Regions from separate parts of the Yersinia entomophaga genome, predicted to be linked through region 1. Evidence: predicted binding sites of a transcription regulator. Region 1 holds the regulator's gene; each other region holds the start of a gene.

Region 1 (5,095 bases):
CCCGAAATCGATATGCCGGCTCACGCCCGTGCTGCGGTCGTTTCGATGGAAGCTCGCTATAACAATCTGATGAAGCAGGGTAAAGAAGCAGAAGCCAATGAATTCCGCCTGCTGGACCCGACGGATGATTCCAATACGACTTCAGTTCAGTTCTATGAGCGTAAAAGCTACCTGAATCCCTGCCTGGATTCTTCCAAACGCTTTGTGGATAAAGTGATTGGCGAAATGGCTCAGATGCATAAAGAAGCGGGTATGCCGCTGCAAACCTGGCACTTTGGCGGAGATGAGGCGAAAAATATCCGTTTGGGCGCGGGTTTCCAGGATAAAAACGGCAAGATTGAGCCGGGCAAGGGCATTATCGATCAGAGCATCGAAGATAAACCTTGGGCGAAGTCTCAGGTTTGTCAGGACATGGTTAAGCAAGGAAAAATTGAGGACGTGGAACACCTCGCTAGCCACTTTGCGATAGAAGTGAGCAAGTTGGTTAATGCGCACGGTATTGAGAAAATGCAGGCCTGGCAGGATGGTTTGAAAAACGCCAAAGATGCCAAAGCTTTCGCTACCAAACGCGTAGGTGTGAACTTCTGGGATACCCTGTATTGGGGCGGAGCCGATTCGGTGAACGATTGGGCGAATAAAGGCTATGAAGTCATCGCTTCTAACCCAGACTATGTTTACTTCGATATGCCTTATGAAGTGAACCCGCGTGAGCGGGGCTATTACTGGGCAACTCGTTTTACCGATGAAGCTAAGGTATTCAGTTTTGCGCCAAATAACATGCCGCAGAACGCTGAAACTTCCGTTGACCGCGATGGTAACCATTTCAGCGCCAAGAGTGATAAGCCTTGGCCGGGTGTTCACGGTATTTCAGGTCAGTCGTGGAATGAAACTGTACGTACGGACGATCAAATGGAATACATGATGTTCCCACGAGCGCTGCCGTTGGCAGAACGTGCTTGGCATCGCGCACCTTGGGAGCAGGATTATAAAGCGGGCCGCGAGTACAAAGGTGGAGAAACCCATCATGTGGATACTCAGGCGTTAAGTGCCGATTGGCAGCGTTTTGCCAATATTATGGGTCAGCGCGAGTTGGCAAAACTGGATAAGGCCGGTATCTCGTATCGCCTGCCAGTGCCGGGAGCGCGTGTTCAGGGCGGCTTATTGGAGGCTAACGTTAGCCTGCCGGGGCTGACCATAGAATACTCCGTTGACGGTGGTCAGCAATGGCAGAAATACGATATCAAAAACCAGCCGAAGGTCAGTGGCGAAGTGATGATTCGTTCTGCCAGTCCGGACGGTAAGCGCAACAGTCGTGCTGAAGTCGTTAGCGCAACTTTGTAATTATCCGTCTAGTTGTAGTATCGGCCCTGAGCAATTGGGGCCAAATTAACCTGTTGTTAAACTGAGTGTTATTAAGCTGTGTCTAGTTATCTCCTGTTTAAGTTGAGTTGATGGTAATTTCCCCGGTGCCCCCGGGGTTTTTTTTTGCCTGTTATTTAGTGTAATTATTTGCGAACGTTTTTAGTCGCTGAGCCTTATTTTAGATAAAGATGACTTAGGCCCAAAATAATTGAAATTTAATCTGTTTATTTGAACGCTAAATAACAATAGGCGGAGAAGGAAAATAGATTTATGAGGAGTAAAAAAAAGACCACGCATTTTCCAAGTGTATTTTACGACTTAGAGAAGGGTGGTCTGATACTCGGATCTGATGAATCAGATCTTATTTTTTGTCGTGCAAAGTCTCATCTTCACGGCAATCGCCGCCTTCACAGTGACCGTATAAATACAGGCTGTGATTCGTCAGCTTGATACCGTGCTGAGTTGCGATTTCACGTTGGCGGACTTCAATGGATTCATCGCTGAACTCGATCACTTTGCCACAATCCAGGCAAATCAGGTGATCGTGATGATGCTGTTGGGTCAGTTCAAAGACAGACTTGCCACCTTCGAAATTATGGCGGGTGACAATACCGGCGTCGTCAAACTGGTTAAGTACGCGGTAAACCGTGGCCAGACCAATCTCTTCACCCATATCGATCAGCTTTTTATAAAGATCTTCCGCACTGACGTGATGGCAATCTGGCTTTTGCAGCACTTCCAAAATCTTCAGGCGCGGAAGCGTTACCTTAAGGCCAGCGTTCTTTAATGCTCTGTTGTTGTCAGTCATGCGGATTCAGTCCTGTTACTTTGTTATTCAAATTGAGGCTGTTCAGCCTATGACATCGGTAGGCACAAAAATATAATTGCGTCTCATTATAGAACCGGTAGCTCAAAATGAAAACCGTAGGTTATTAACAAAGATATAATTGCACACTTTGCAAGATTAATCATGCAGCGTATTGATGAACGGGGAGAACAGATAGCCCTAGTGTACAGTGATGGCGACGGAACTTACAAATTTAAAACTGTTTAGTTTCGTTAACGCCTTATTATCATCTATTTTTGTGGGGTTTTTGCCGCACATTTACGCACCAGAATGGAGAACCATGCCCTGATCGCAAACCAGGCAATTCAGGGCATGTTAGGCAGATTAACCCACGATATCTGACAGACTCAGTTCTTCGCTGATTTGTTTTACCCAAGCTTCAACGCGTTCGTTGGTCAGCTCTGGTTGACGGTCTTCATCGATAGCCAAGCCGATAAAGTGATCGTCATCCGCCAGACCTTTTGACGCTTCGAAATGGTAGCCTGCGGTTGGCCAATGACCGACAATGGCTGCGCCACGCGGTTCGATGATGTCACGTACTGTGCCCATGGCATCACAGAAATATTCCGCATAGTCTTCCTGATCGCCACAGCCAAACAGGGCAACCAGCTTGCCATTGAAATCGATCTCTTCCAGCGTTGGGAAGAAATCATCCCAATCACACTGTGCTTCGCCGTAGTACCAGGTTGGGATCCCGATCAGCAAAATATCGAATTGCTCTAAATCTTCTTTGCTGCTTTTGGCAATGTCGTGAACCTCTGCAACGTCTTTGCCCAGTAGCTTTTGGATCATCTTGGCAATGTTTTCGGTATTGCCTGTGTCGCTGCCAAAGAAAATGCCTACAGTTGCCATATGAAATTTATACCTTTGAATTCAATTAGTTACGTTAGTTGTGGAGCCTGCTGCTCCACAATATAACACATTTTTCATCGTGCTTGTGGAAAGCGCCTTTTTGCTGAGGCTGACTCATCTGATTTTATTAACAGGCTGATTGCTAAGCCATTGTTTCAAAAAAGAGTCATCAGGGACTACGCAGGTGACTAAATCCTTAATAGAAATAAGGAATTAAGTCCTCAGACTGACTATTTCCAATAGGCCGTCATCATGCCAGAAAACATCTCTCTGCTTATATCAAGTTTATGCGATATAAAATTTTCATCTACCGCTCAACCTTGGCAGACGATTGCCGATAACCGAATTGAAACCCGCGGGTTTCGATTGCGGTGCCAAGGAGGGCCTTGTCAAATCGATTTTTGATGAGGAAGGAGAAGTCGTTGGCTGTATGGAACGTCCTAAATCGCTTTTCGGTCATCAAACTCCACCAGAATTTTGTGGCAACAATCCGACAATAAATAGAAAAGGAACGAACATGCAGTTTTTGAAAAATATCACCATCAGGGCAGCGTTACTTTGGGTTCTCGGGGCATTTAGCTTGCTCTGGGGCGGAGTTTCAGCTTACACATTATTATCACTCAATGAGTTAACTCAAGCCTCAAACGCGAATAGCGTTTTGGTCGATAACATCAGCTTGGTCAATCAGGGAACCGATCAGTATTTCCGTATGGTGACCCGATTGAGTCGTTCAGTGGATTATCGTCTGGCAGGGAATAGCGCAGATGCCGATCGTGAGCTGAAATCCTCCAATCTGGCCTTGGATAGCCTGAAAAAGAACTTGGCACAGTTTAAATCTATCGATCATGCGCAGCTCAGCCCGGTATTGGTTGAGGATGTTATTTCTAACTGGAATGCCCTGATTGCCCAAGGGGTGGAACCACTGTATCAAGCGGCTATGGCCGGTGATAATACTGCTTACCAGCTGTTGTCCAAGCAAACGGTACCAGCCTTAAGCCGTCAGTATGGCGCGTCATCCGAGGCATTCAGTAAAACTGCATCGGCAGAAATCGGCGTGGTGAAGGAGCAATTTGCTCATCTTACCAAGGTAAGCAGCGTTACGCTGGTTTCGGCGCTGGTGATTGGTCTGTTGATATTACTGGCGACGGATCGCTTTTTGGTGGCAAATCTGGTGCGTCCGCTCAATATGATGCGCGACCATTTCAAAGTGATTGCCTCCGGTCAGCTGGGACAACCCATTGTCGATTTTGGGCGCAACTGTGTCGGCCAGTTATTCCCACTATTGCGGGATGTGCAGACCAGTTTGGCCAACACCGTTAGCGCAATCCGCGACAGCACCGACAGTATTTATCATGGTGCATCTGAGATTTCTGCGGGTAATACCGATTTGTCTTCCCGTACCGAACAGCAGGCCGCGGCATTAGAAGAAACCGCAGCCAGCATGGAGCAGCTCACGGCGACGGTGAAACACAACGCAGATAATGCTCATCACGCCAGCCAATTGGCGGCGACGGCATCATCTACGGCGAAAAAGGGTGGCTCTCTGGTTTCTGACGTAGTGCATACTATGGCCGATATCTCTGCCAGTTCGAAGAAAATCGCCGAAATTACCACAGTGATTAACAGTATTGCTTTTCAAACCAATATTCTGGCTCTGAATGCGGCGGTTGAAGCGGCCAGAGCCGGTGAGCAAGGGCGCGGCTTTGCCGTGGTTGCCAGCGAAGTGCGCAATTTGGCACAGCGCAGTGCTCAGGCGGCGAAGGAAATCGAAGGGTTAATCACCGAATCGGTCAATCGTGTCACCAGCGGCTCTGCGCAGGTTGAAAGCGCTGGCAATACCATGGACGAAATTGTGCGCTCTATTACTAACGTTACGGATCTGATGGGCGAAATCGCGTCGGCTTCTGATGAGCAAAGTAAAGGAATCAGTCAGGTCGGTCAGGCCGTGGCCGAAATGGATAGCGTGACACAACAAAACGCCGCGTTGGTGCAGGAAGCATCACGGGCTGCCGCTTCACTGGAAGATCAGGCTGC
Region 2 (5,095 bases), 1.9 Mb from region 1:
TATCCCATTTAGGTAGCCAATCGTAGCCCCAGCTATTTTCCTTCTGCGCTTTATCCCCGTAGAAACTTTTCATCATGCTGACGAAGAATTTCGGATAGTTACTCCAGTAGTTCACCTGACCCGGCAACAGGGTTTTCGGCGTATTGGCAGCAAGATAGGTTTCCAGATCCGGCTGTTTTTCGGACGGCAGGTTCATGTAACCCGGCAGGCTTTGCGACAACAGGCCAAGGTCAGTCAGACCTTGAATATTGGAGTGACCGCGCAAGGCGTTAACCCCGCCACCGGCCATGCCCATATTGCCGAGCAGCAGTTGGATCATTGCCATGGTACGGATGTTTTGCGCGCCGACGGAATGCTGAGTCCAGCCCAGTGCATACAGGAAGGACGCGGTTTTATCCGCAGCACTGGTTTCGGCAATGTATTCACAAACTTTGATAAAATCTTCCTGCGGCGTACCGCAGATATTGCTAACCACTTCCGGCGTGTAGCGGCTGATATGTTCTTTCAGCAGGTTCCAAACGCAGCGCGGATCTTGCAGGGTGACGTCCCGTTTGGCGTAGCCGTTTTCATCCAACTGATAGTTCCAGCTGGTTTTATCATATTTACGGTTATCGGCGTCGTAGCCGCTGAACAGGCCGTCTTCAAAGGCAAAGTCTTCCCGCACCAGCAGGCTGGCGTTGGTGTAAGCCTCGACGTATTCGCGGTTAATTTTTTCGTTGGTGATCAGATACAACAGTACGCCGGATAGGAACGCAATATCGGTACCGGAACGGATTGGCGTATAGAAATCAGCCACCGATGCAGTACGAGTAAAGCGCGGATCTATCACGATCAGCTTGGCATTGTTGTGGATCTTGGCTTCCATCGCCCAGCGGAATCCCACTGGATGCGCTTCAGCCGCGTTACCGCCCATGACGATAACTAAATTCGCGTTCTTAATGTCAACCCAGTGGTTGGTCATCGCACCGCGACCAAATGTTGGAGCAAGACTTGCTACCGTTGGTCCGTGTCAGACACGTGCTTGGTTGTCTACGGCAAGCATGCCGAGAGCGCGACTGAATTTTTGAGTCAGATAACCCGTTTCGTTACTGGATGCAGAGGCACACAGCATACCGGTGCTGAGCCAACGGTTAACGGTCACGCCCGCTTCGTTGGTCTTAATGAAATTCGCATCTCGGTCTTCTTTCATCAGTTTGGCGATACGAGTAAAAGCATCATCCCAACTGATTCGCTGCCATTTATCGGAGCCTGGCGCGCGGTATTCTGGATATTTAAGACGACTTTCGCTGTGGATAAAGTCAATCAGGCCAGCACCTTTCGGGCAAAGTGCACCACGGTTGACCGGGTGATCCGGATCGCCTTCAATGTGGAAAATACTCTCTTTGGCGTTTTTTGCACCGTCGCCGAGGCTATACATCAATAGCCCGCAACCAACGGAGCAATATGTGCAGGTATTACGGGTTTCGCGGGCTCGCAGCAATTTATACTGTCGCGTTTCCGCCAACGCCACCGCCGGCGCAAAGCCGAGTGCCGCCGCCGTGGTTCCTGCCATACCGCCAGCGCAGATCTTAAAGAACTGCCTTCTGCTGACCTGCATGGGTCTCTCCTCAATTCACGATTGTCACAGTGTTTTTAACAGGCGCTTTCCCCGATAAAGGCGTCAGCGCTAAAATCGTTATCTCACTACCGCTTTGCCGCGATAGAGAATAAGGTTCACAGCCTTATCCTTACCGTGGAATACTACCACACTGTCATTATGGGATATAACACTCAGGATCGCATCAGTGAGCCAGATCAAACCAGCACAAACAGCCAATTCGACCGATGTTTGCGGTGCCAGACAACTCAAGCTGTGGCAGCGGCAGGACTTAACCACCACTCAGCCCGACTGGCTGGCGGAAGAAGTGCCTATTGCTCTGGTATATAACGGGATTTCTCATGTCGTCATGATGGGAACGCCGAAAGATCTGGAGGCTTTTGCCCTCGGTTTTTCCTTATCAGAAGGGATTATCAGTCGCCCGCAGGATATTTACGCTATCGACGTTAATCCCACCTGCAACGGCATCGAGGTCGCAATTGAGCTATCCAGCCGCCGGTTTGCCGGTTTGAAAGAACGACGCCGAGCCATGGCGGGCCGCACTGGCTGCGGCGTGTGTGGCATCGAGCAACTGGCCGATATTTTCCGCCCAATAACGCCTTTGCCCTTCAGCCAACGTTTTGATTTAAACCATTTGGATAGAGCATTGGGGCAGCTAAAACAGGTACAAACCGTGGGCCAGCTCACCGGTTGCACCCATGCGGCGGCCTGGATTAACCCAGAAGGCGAATTATTAGGTGGCTGCGAAGATGTCGGTCGCCACGTCGCCTTGGATAAACTTTTAGGACTACGAGCCAAACAGCCGTGGCAGCAAGGCGCGGTATTGGTTTCCAGCCGCGCCAGCTATGAAATGGTGCAGAAATCCGCCATGTGCGGCATCGAGATTCTATTTGCCGTGTCTGCCGCCACCACGCTAGCCGTTGAGGTCGCCGAGCGTTGCAATCTCACGCTGGTCGGTTTTAGCAAACCCGGCAGAGCCACGGTATACACTCATCCGCAGCGGTTAATCTAAAGGCGGTGGCTTTTATTGGCTCAATACTGAGTTAAAGCTGCACATAGAGGATCGAACCACGCGGTGACCTTATTTCGCTTTAGTGCGGGGAAGAGGGGGCAGCAGAGAAAGCCATCATTCTTGAGTGTGAAGCACAAAAAAAAAGTGCCCGTCGTATCGAAGAGTGATTGAATTAAAAAGAATATTAAAAGTTTCGTCACACATTCATTTTATCGAGAACACGCAGTAACCACACAAAAACTACGGCATTGATAATCATTTTCAATATCATTTATTTAACTATAATGATCCGAATGCTTACGTGGCGCTCACTTTTTTTGCGCCGCTCTACACTACGGAGACGATGAATATGAGTTACTCACTGCCATCACTGCCTTATGCTTACGACGCACTAGAACCACATTTCGATAAGCAGACGATGGAAATCCATCACACCAAACATCATCAGACTTATGTTAACAACGCGAACACCGTGCTAGAAGCTTACCCGGAGCTGGCTAGCCTGAGCGTGGAAGAAGTTATCAAAGACCTGAGCAAAGTTCCTGCTGACAAGCGCACCTTCATGCGTAACAACGCCGGTGGCCACGCTAACCACAGCCTGTTCTGGAAAGGTCTGGCGCTGAACACCACGCTGGAAGGCGACCTGAAAGCCGCTATTGAGCGCGATTTCGGTAGCGTAGACAAATTCAAAGAAGAATTCGAAAAAGCTGCGGCAACGCGTTTCGGTTCTGGCTGGGCGTGGCTGGTGTTGAAAGACGACGGCAAACTGGCCGTAGTGTCTACCGCTAACCAGGATAGCCCGCTGATGGGCGAAGCGGTTTCTGGCGCATCTGGCTTCCCGATTCTGGGTCTGGATGTGTGGGAACATGCTTACTACCTGAAATTCCAAAACCGTCGCCCAGACTACATCAAAGCATTCTGGAACGTGGTTAACTGGAACGAAGCGGCTAAACGTTTCGCTGAAGCGAAAAAATAAGCCCGATTAGCCAGAGTCAGCGCGGGTTTCCGCCCTTTCTCGCTAATGACCATGCCGGCAGCTGGATTGCCGGCATTTTTTTGCCTATAGAATTCCCGCTGATGGCGCAGATACATCCTAAGCACATCGCTATTTCCACGAGTATCTCCCCCATCTCACCGCAGGGAATAGCACCAGAACGGCTATTAACAGCGCTTTTTATTGCTAAAGTTTAACCATGAGTTGCCGATAGATTGTACAAGAAGAACTATTGCCCACATCGCTATTGAGAAACAAAGCCTGAGTTAAACAGGCTAGTTACTGCTCAATAGTTAAACCAGCAATAATCATTCCCCAAATAACTAGACCCTTCCCTGAATTCACCAGCGCTGATTGATCTGTCTTAGGAATACCGCATAACGGAGAATAGTATGGCTGCAATGAGCAATTTATTTGGAAGCTTTGAGAACGTAAAAGTAGGGAAAAAACTGGGATTAAGTTTTTTCATTATGCTGCTGCTGGTTAGCATCATCGCAGGTACCGGGGCTTACCACTTTTCCGAGATCGAAGCGCGCGCCTATAAGGTTGACCTGAGCTATCAAATTAACGATGAAGTGAACCAGGCAAAGTACAATCGGGCGCTGTACGAACGATCTTACGATCCCGCGTTTATGACGGTTAACGCCAAACATATCAATAATATCCTTACACTGTTGGCGCAAAAAGAGAACATGAACTGGAGCGCTGAAAACCGCAAAAACATCGATCGAATTATCGAAGTGATTAAAGCCTATCAGCTGGAACAGAGAGAGTTTCTGGCTACGGTTGAACGAAAAGATAACGTCCGCAAAAGCTGGAACATTTCTGAAACCCAGAAATACCTGAATCAGCTTGAACAGAACTTCCTGAATGAAGGGGCAGATACCAACACCCGCATCCTACTGGCAGAAATGAACCAGAAACTGATGGCGGTACGCTATAATGCCCGTGGGCTGCTGCTGGATCGTAATCAAGAGGCAGAAGACTCGATGATTACCGCGATTGATGTGGCGCAAAACGCCGCCAACGCATTCCTGCCGGTACTGTCTACCGAACAACAGAAAATGATGGCACCGGTTATCGACAGTTTGAAAGCCTATAAAGCGAATATTCTGGCTTACTTACCGGCTTACGAACAGGAAATTGCCGCAGGAAAACAGTTAGAAACTAAAGCTATCGAGCTGAATTCTCTGGTTAAAAATCTGTTTGTTCAGGAGTTACAAGGCACTCACGATGAAATCGACAATGCGCAGACGCAGATGACCGTTGTCGCAATGGTGGCGCTTTTAGTTGGTTTGTTAATCGCCTGGCGTATTACCCGCCAGATTACCGTGCCGTTGCGTACCACGCTGGCGATGGCAGAACGTATTGCCACCGGCGATCTGACCGCGGCCACCACCTCATCTCGTTCCGATGAACTGGGTCTGTTAATGAACGCCGTGGCGCGCATGAATGAAAATCTGCGCAGCATGATTGATGATATTCGCATTGG
Region 3 (5,095 bases), 1.9 Mb from region 1:
TCTATCACCCCAACTGGTGCCCATATAACGTACGCCAGCACCGGTAGATAAACCACTCAGCACGCCTTCGTTAAAGGTATACATCCCCCACAGCGCCGCAGCGTGGTGTGGAATAGTGGGTGGCATTTTACCTTGCTCGCCAACGCGGGTTGTTTCGCGCACTTTAGCCGTGGTGTAGGTATAAGACGCGATGACATCAATATTATCGCTTAGCGCGCTTTTTAATTCGGTTTCCAAGCCTTGAGATTGAGTTTCCCCGATAGGAATGTCGTAGTTCAGCACCTGATCGCGCTGGCTGATGTTTTTCTGACGTAAATCATATAGAGCCGCAGTCAGCAAGGTTTGCGAACCCGGCGGTTGATATTTGATACCGGCTTCCACCTGACGAGCGGTAATAGGTTTCAGCGCTTCGTGACCCGGTGCGCCTTTACCCGTATTCGGCTCGAAGGAGGTGCTATAGCTGACGTAAGGTGAAATACCGGAATCAAAGGCGTACAGCACCGCTGCGCGACCGGTGAAGGCGTTATCATCCTGCTGCGTCTGTTTGCTGGTGACGCGGCTTAATGCTTTCATTTGCGACCAGTCATAGCGACCGGACAGCAATAGATTCCAGTTGCCATATTCGATTTGGTCTTGCAGATAAACGCCAACCTGATCCAGTTTATTCAGATCGTCATCGCTGACTCCCAGCGCGCTTTCCTGAATATTCAGACCATAAACCGGAGATACCCAGTCCAAATCGTATTTGCTGCCGCGATCCATCAGGAACTGGCTATCAATTCGGGTACGTTTGTAATCCAGCCCAGTTAATACCGTGTGGTTTAATTCACCGGTCCAGAAATCTGCCTGCAATTGGTTATCAAGCGAGAATTCGCCATATTGCTGTCTTTCGATTTGCGCACGGCGATTCATGGTGCGGTTGTCAGGCTGCATATCCAAAAATACCAGATAATTATAATGCTGCTTTATTTGGGTATAACGCAGATTCTGACGGAATTTAAAGGTGTCATTAATATAATGCTCGAAAGCATAACCGACGGAAGTTTGTTCACGCCATGATTGATCAAATGCGGGATCGCTGACGTTAAAATCACGCGGAATATAACCATACTGAGTCGCGGTCAGTAATCCTCTGGCCGGAAGGAAGTTACGTGAACCGGCTTCAGGCTCTCTTTGATAGCTGGTTAATAAGGTGAAGCTGGTATCTTCATTTGGTAAGAAAGTTATTGCCGGAGCAATGGCAAAACGTTCCTGCTTAAATGATTGCACCGCATCATCTTGAGTGCGGCCGATACCGTTCAGGCGATAAAGGACTTTCCCCTCGTCATCAAGGGCGCCACCAAAATCAAATGCCGCTTCGGCCAGTTTATTATTTCCGACGCGAGCCTGTACTTTATGGATACTTTCAGCGGTAGGGCGCTTGCTGACCATATTAATCAGGCCGCCTGGGTTAACCTGACCATATAAAACCGACGCCGGGCCACGGACGACTTCAACCCGTTCCAGCATCCAGGGATCGATTTGGCCAGCGCGACGCACGCCGCCGATGGAGCTATAGCTCAAACCATCGAGGAAACGAGGAACGGAGCCGAAACCGCGAATAGTCACTTCGTCATTCAGGTTGGAAGCGCCGCGATATTCAGAGATAACGCCAGCGGTATAACGCAATGCCTGAGCGACTGAGGTCGCATCTTGCGCCGCCATTTGCTCACGGGTAACAACGGAGATGGCCTGAGGTGTTTTAATCAGTGGAGTATCGGTTTTCGTCCCCGTGGAGCTATTGGTCGCTACAAAACCTGAATCTTCCTCCCCACTGCCCGCCTGTGCAACCACCACTAATTTATCTTCTTTCGGCGCATTGGCAGTTTTATTCGTCTCGGCCTGAGCGCCGAGAGACGGAATAAGAATAAGTGCAGAGGTAAATAGTAAAGTCTTAGAGGTAGAGCTGACGCGAAGCGGTAGTTTCCTTGGCATCAATTTGCCAGAAAGATCGAACATGATTTATCCCTTACCTAGAACACAATTAATAAAAATAAAAAGCGTGTTTGCGCAATCAGGGCTTAAGGTCACCCGGTATTACGTATTGTCAGGCTCGGCTGGGTATGTTCGCGCATTCCTGCCAAACCTTAACGCAGTGTCTCTAAGGCCATCCAATCCAGCCAAAATCAGTACATCGACGGTATTACCGCTTTATTTTTGTGCTAAGCGCCGCCAGTTTGCCTATGGGGTGAGCAAACTATAAGTTGATGTATTAGAGCGAATGCCAACTATGTTATTGCAAACACAAATAGTTCTCAATATTATTTGTGTTTGCTTGTATCCCTAAATATATATGAATCAATCTTTAGCCTGCCTAATGGTTTTCAGGACTGATACAGAAAGTTGAAACAGCGAGGGAAGGTTGTGAATGCAGTGAACAGTTATCCGGACAGCCAAAGCTTATTAAGCGATCCTCAGGCTGGCAGTGAGGCATGGTGGCAACAGGTTGCGCAGTGGGGCACTCCTCTGGTTGAACCTAGAGAGACAGATCGGGTAAAACTGACGTTTTTATGGCGAGACCCACAGGGAAACGCTCAGCAGTCTTCCCTCAACCGAGTTTATATTGATGTTAACGGTGTCACTGACCACCACAGTTTTACGCCTGAATGCCTAAAGCGCCTCGGTGATTCCGATGTGTGGTATTGGCAGACTGAGGTTGAGCCTGATTTTCGCGGTAGCTATAGCGTGATTCCGGTCAGCGCCAGCCAGTGTTTGCAACTGCCGGAAGGTAGCCATGAGCAGCGGCGCATGGCGCAGCGTAACTGGTGGATTTCTTTACTGGATCTGGCAGAAAGCGACCCGCTAAATCGAATTCGACCACATTACAGCAACCGTGGCACACCTCTCTCTGCAGTACATCTTCCCGCTTCACTTCCGCAGCCTGCTTGGAAAGACGTCGATGCTGGCAATCCGCCGCCAGTCGATCCGGCGCGTCTGCATAAGATCCTCTGGAACAGTAAGTTGCTCGGTAATAGTCGCAATATTTGGATCTATTCCACTGGGGAAACCGATCAACCGCAGGATCGTCCGTTGGCTATTTTGCTGGATGGGCAATATTGGGCGCAGGGGCAGCCGGTATTTGGCGTGTTGGATCGACAAACCGAGAGCGGCCAGCTCCCTCCCACCGTTTATGTGCTGATTGACGTTATCGATCAGCAGCATCGCGGGGAAGAGTTGCCTTGTAATCGGGAGTTCTGGTTGGCGATTCAGGCCGAACTTCTGCCGCTGGTGGCGCAGTATCAGCCTTTTAGTGGCCTGGCCTCACGCACTGTGGTTGCAGGGCAAAGTTATGGCGGCTTAGCCGCGCTGTATGCTGGGCTACATTGGCCGCAGCGCTTTGGCTGCGTACTCAGTCAGTCAGGTTCATTTTGGTGGCCGTGTATGGATGATTCCGCGCTGATGCCCGACGGCAACGCTGAAGTTGCCGGTTGGCTTACTCAGCAAGTTCAGCAAGGCGTGGGAGCCGATCATCAACTGGATATCTTTATGGAGGCAGGGCGCAGGGAAGACGTGATTTATCAGGTTAATCAGGAAATGCAGCATGCATTAGAGCAATCCCCTCACCGCGTAAACTGCCGCTTTTATTCTGGCGGGCATGATGCCGTGTGCTGGCGGGGCGGATTAATCGATGGTCTGCATTATTTACTCAATCTTAAAAATGACAGTAATTAATATGATGAATGAAGCCCAAGTGAACCCTTTTGATGATGAAAGCATTCCCTTTTTTGTGCTGATCAACGCTCAGCGCCAGTACAGCCTGTGGCCTGAAATCACTGCGATTCCCGCCGGTTGGGAACCGGTATTTGGTCCGGCGGTAAGGGAAGCCTGCGTACGCTATCTGGAAATGAACTGGACGGATATGCGCCCTCAGCGCCTGATGAATGCTCAACCGGAATAAAAACCTATCTCTTGTCATGTTGCATCTAGCAGCGCCTAAAACCCTTAAAAATGCTTTGTCAGGCGGTTTTTTCGCGCTGTAGATGCGTAACCGCTGACAGGCTGCGCCGAATGAGATAGCCCAGCATGACCGATGGACAGACGCCGGAATAACCGGATTCTTGATACTTGCCAAATAAGGAATTGTTGCCGTGTCAGAGGCTTTAACCCTAACTTTTTCGGCCGCGAACGAAAGCGAATTACCGCTGGTCGCAGCTCAACCGGGTATCTGGTTTGCCGATCAGATCGCGGTCCAAAATAACGCTTACGCTGTCGCGCATTATATCGAACTCCGTGGTCATCTCGATGTGGCACATTTTCAAGCCGCGCTCCGTCAGGGACTGGCCGAGGCCGATATTGTCCACGCCCGCTTTGGCACGGGTGATAACGGGCCGGTACAGTGGATTCCTCAGGCCATCGATCCTAAGCAGATCGCGCCTGCGGAAATATTGGATTGGCGAGATCGAAACGATGCCGCCCTCGCCGCTCAGGTTTTGATGGAAGCGGATCTTTTGGGAGCGGATCGTCCTGAATCTGCGAATGTTCCGGGTTATCGCCATCTGTTATTCCGAGTGAGTCCGGCGAAAGATCGGCCTGAAGGCGAAGAGCGCTGGTTGTGGTATCAGCGTTATCATCATTTAATGGTGGATGGCTTTAGTTTTACCGCATTAACGCGACGTATAGCTGAGATCTATACTGCGCTGGTGTCTGGATTGCCCGCAGGTGAAAATCCGTTTACCGCTTTTAGCGAAGTGGTGGCCGAATATCTGGCCTATCAAGGGTCGGAAGCGGAAGCTAAGGATCGTGAGTTCTGGTTACAGCACGCGGCGGAGCTGCCGGTGCCGGTTTGTCTGTCTTCCTCTGGGAAAAACAGCGGCGAACAGAATCTCTCTCCTTTGCCGCTGCGCTACCACTTCTCCACTGATATCGCCCAATTTTCGGCCATTACTGAAGCGGTAAAGTCGCAGCGTCTATCTGCGGCGGATATGGCGATTGCCTTGGTGATGAGCTATTTGTATCGTATGAGCGGGCAACAGCATCTTTCCGTCGGTTTTCCATTTATGCGCCGAATGGGTTCTGTGGCTATTGGCGCGCTGGGGCCGGTGGTCAACGTGCTGCC

The links. The regulator Fur, encoded in region 1, represses iron uptake genes when iron is present. The targets are predictions, from matches to a motif close to ATAATAATGAGAACNACTATCAA.
Region 2: sodA (superoxide dismutase [Mn]) is a predicted target of Fur. The motif match lies at 2,858-2,880, and genes of this name have one in related genera.
Region 3: fes (enterochelin esterase) is a predicted target of Fur. The motif match lies at 2,282-2,304, and genes of this name have one in related genera.

Annotation. Positions count from the first base shown of each region.
Region 1 covers NZ_CP010029.1:261,124-266,218, forward strand. Annotated here, with positions in the region: gene PL78_RS01305 (beta-N-acetylhexosaminidase) at 1-1,341, shown strand, start outside; gene fur (ferric iron uptake transcriptional regulator) at 1,724-2,170, opposite strand; gene fldA (flavodoxin FldA) at 2,534-3,061, opposite strand; gene PL78_RS01320 (methyl-accepting chemotaxis protein) at 3,579-5,095, shown strand, end outside.
Region 2 covers NZ_CP010029.1:2,685,635-2,690,729, forward strand. Annotated here, with positions in the region: gene fdnG (formate dehydrogenase-N subunit alpha) at 1-1,597, opposite strand, end outside; gene fdhD (formate dehydrogenase accessory sulfurtransferase FdhD) at 1,785-2,609, shown strand; gene sodA (superoxide dismutase [Mn]) at 2,959-3,585, shown strand; gene PL78_RS12260 (methyl-accepting chemotaxis protein) at 3,996-5,095, shown strand, end outside.
Region 3 covers NZ_CP010029.1:2,137,966-2,143,060, reverse strand. Annotated here, with positions in the region: gene PL78_RS09775 (TonB-dependent siderophore receptor) at 1-1,998, opposite strand, end outside; gene fes (enterochelin esterase) at 2,404-3,711, shown strand; gene PL78_RS09765 (MbtH family protein) at 3,716-3,937, shown strand; gene PL78_RS09760 (non-ribosomal peptide synthetase) at 4,128-5,095, shown strand, end outside.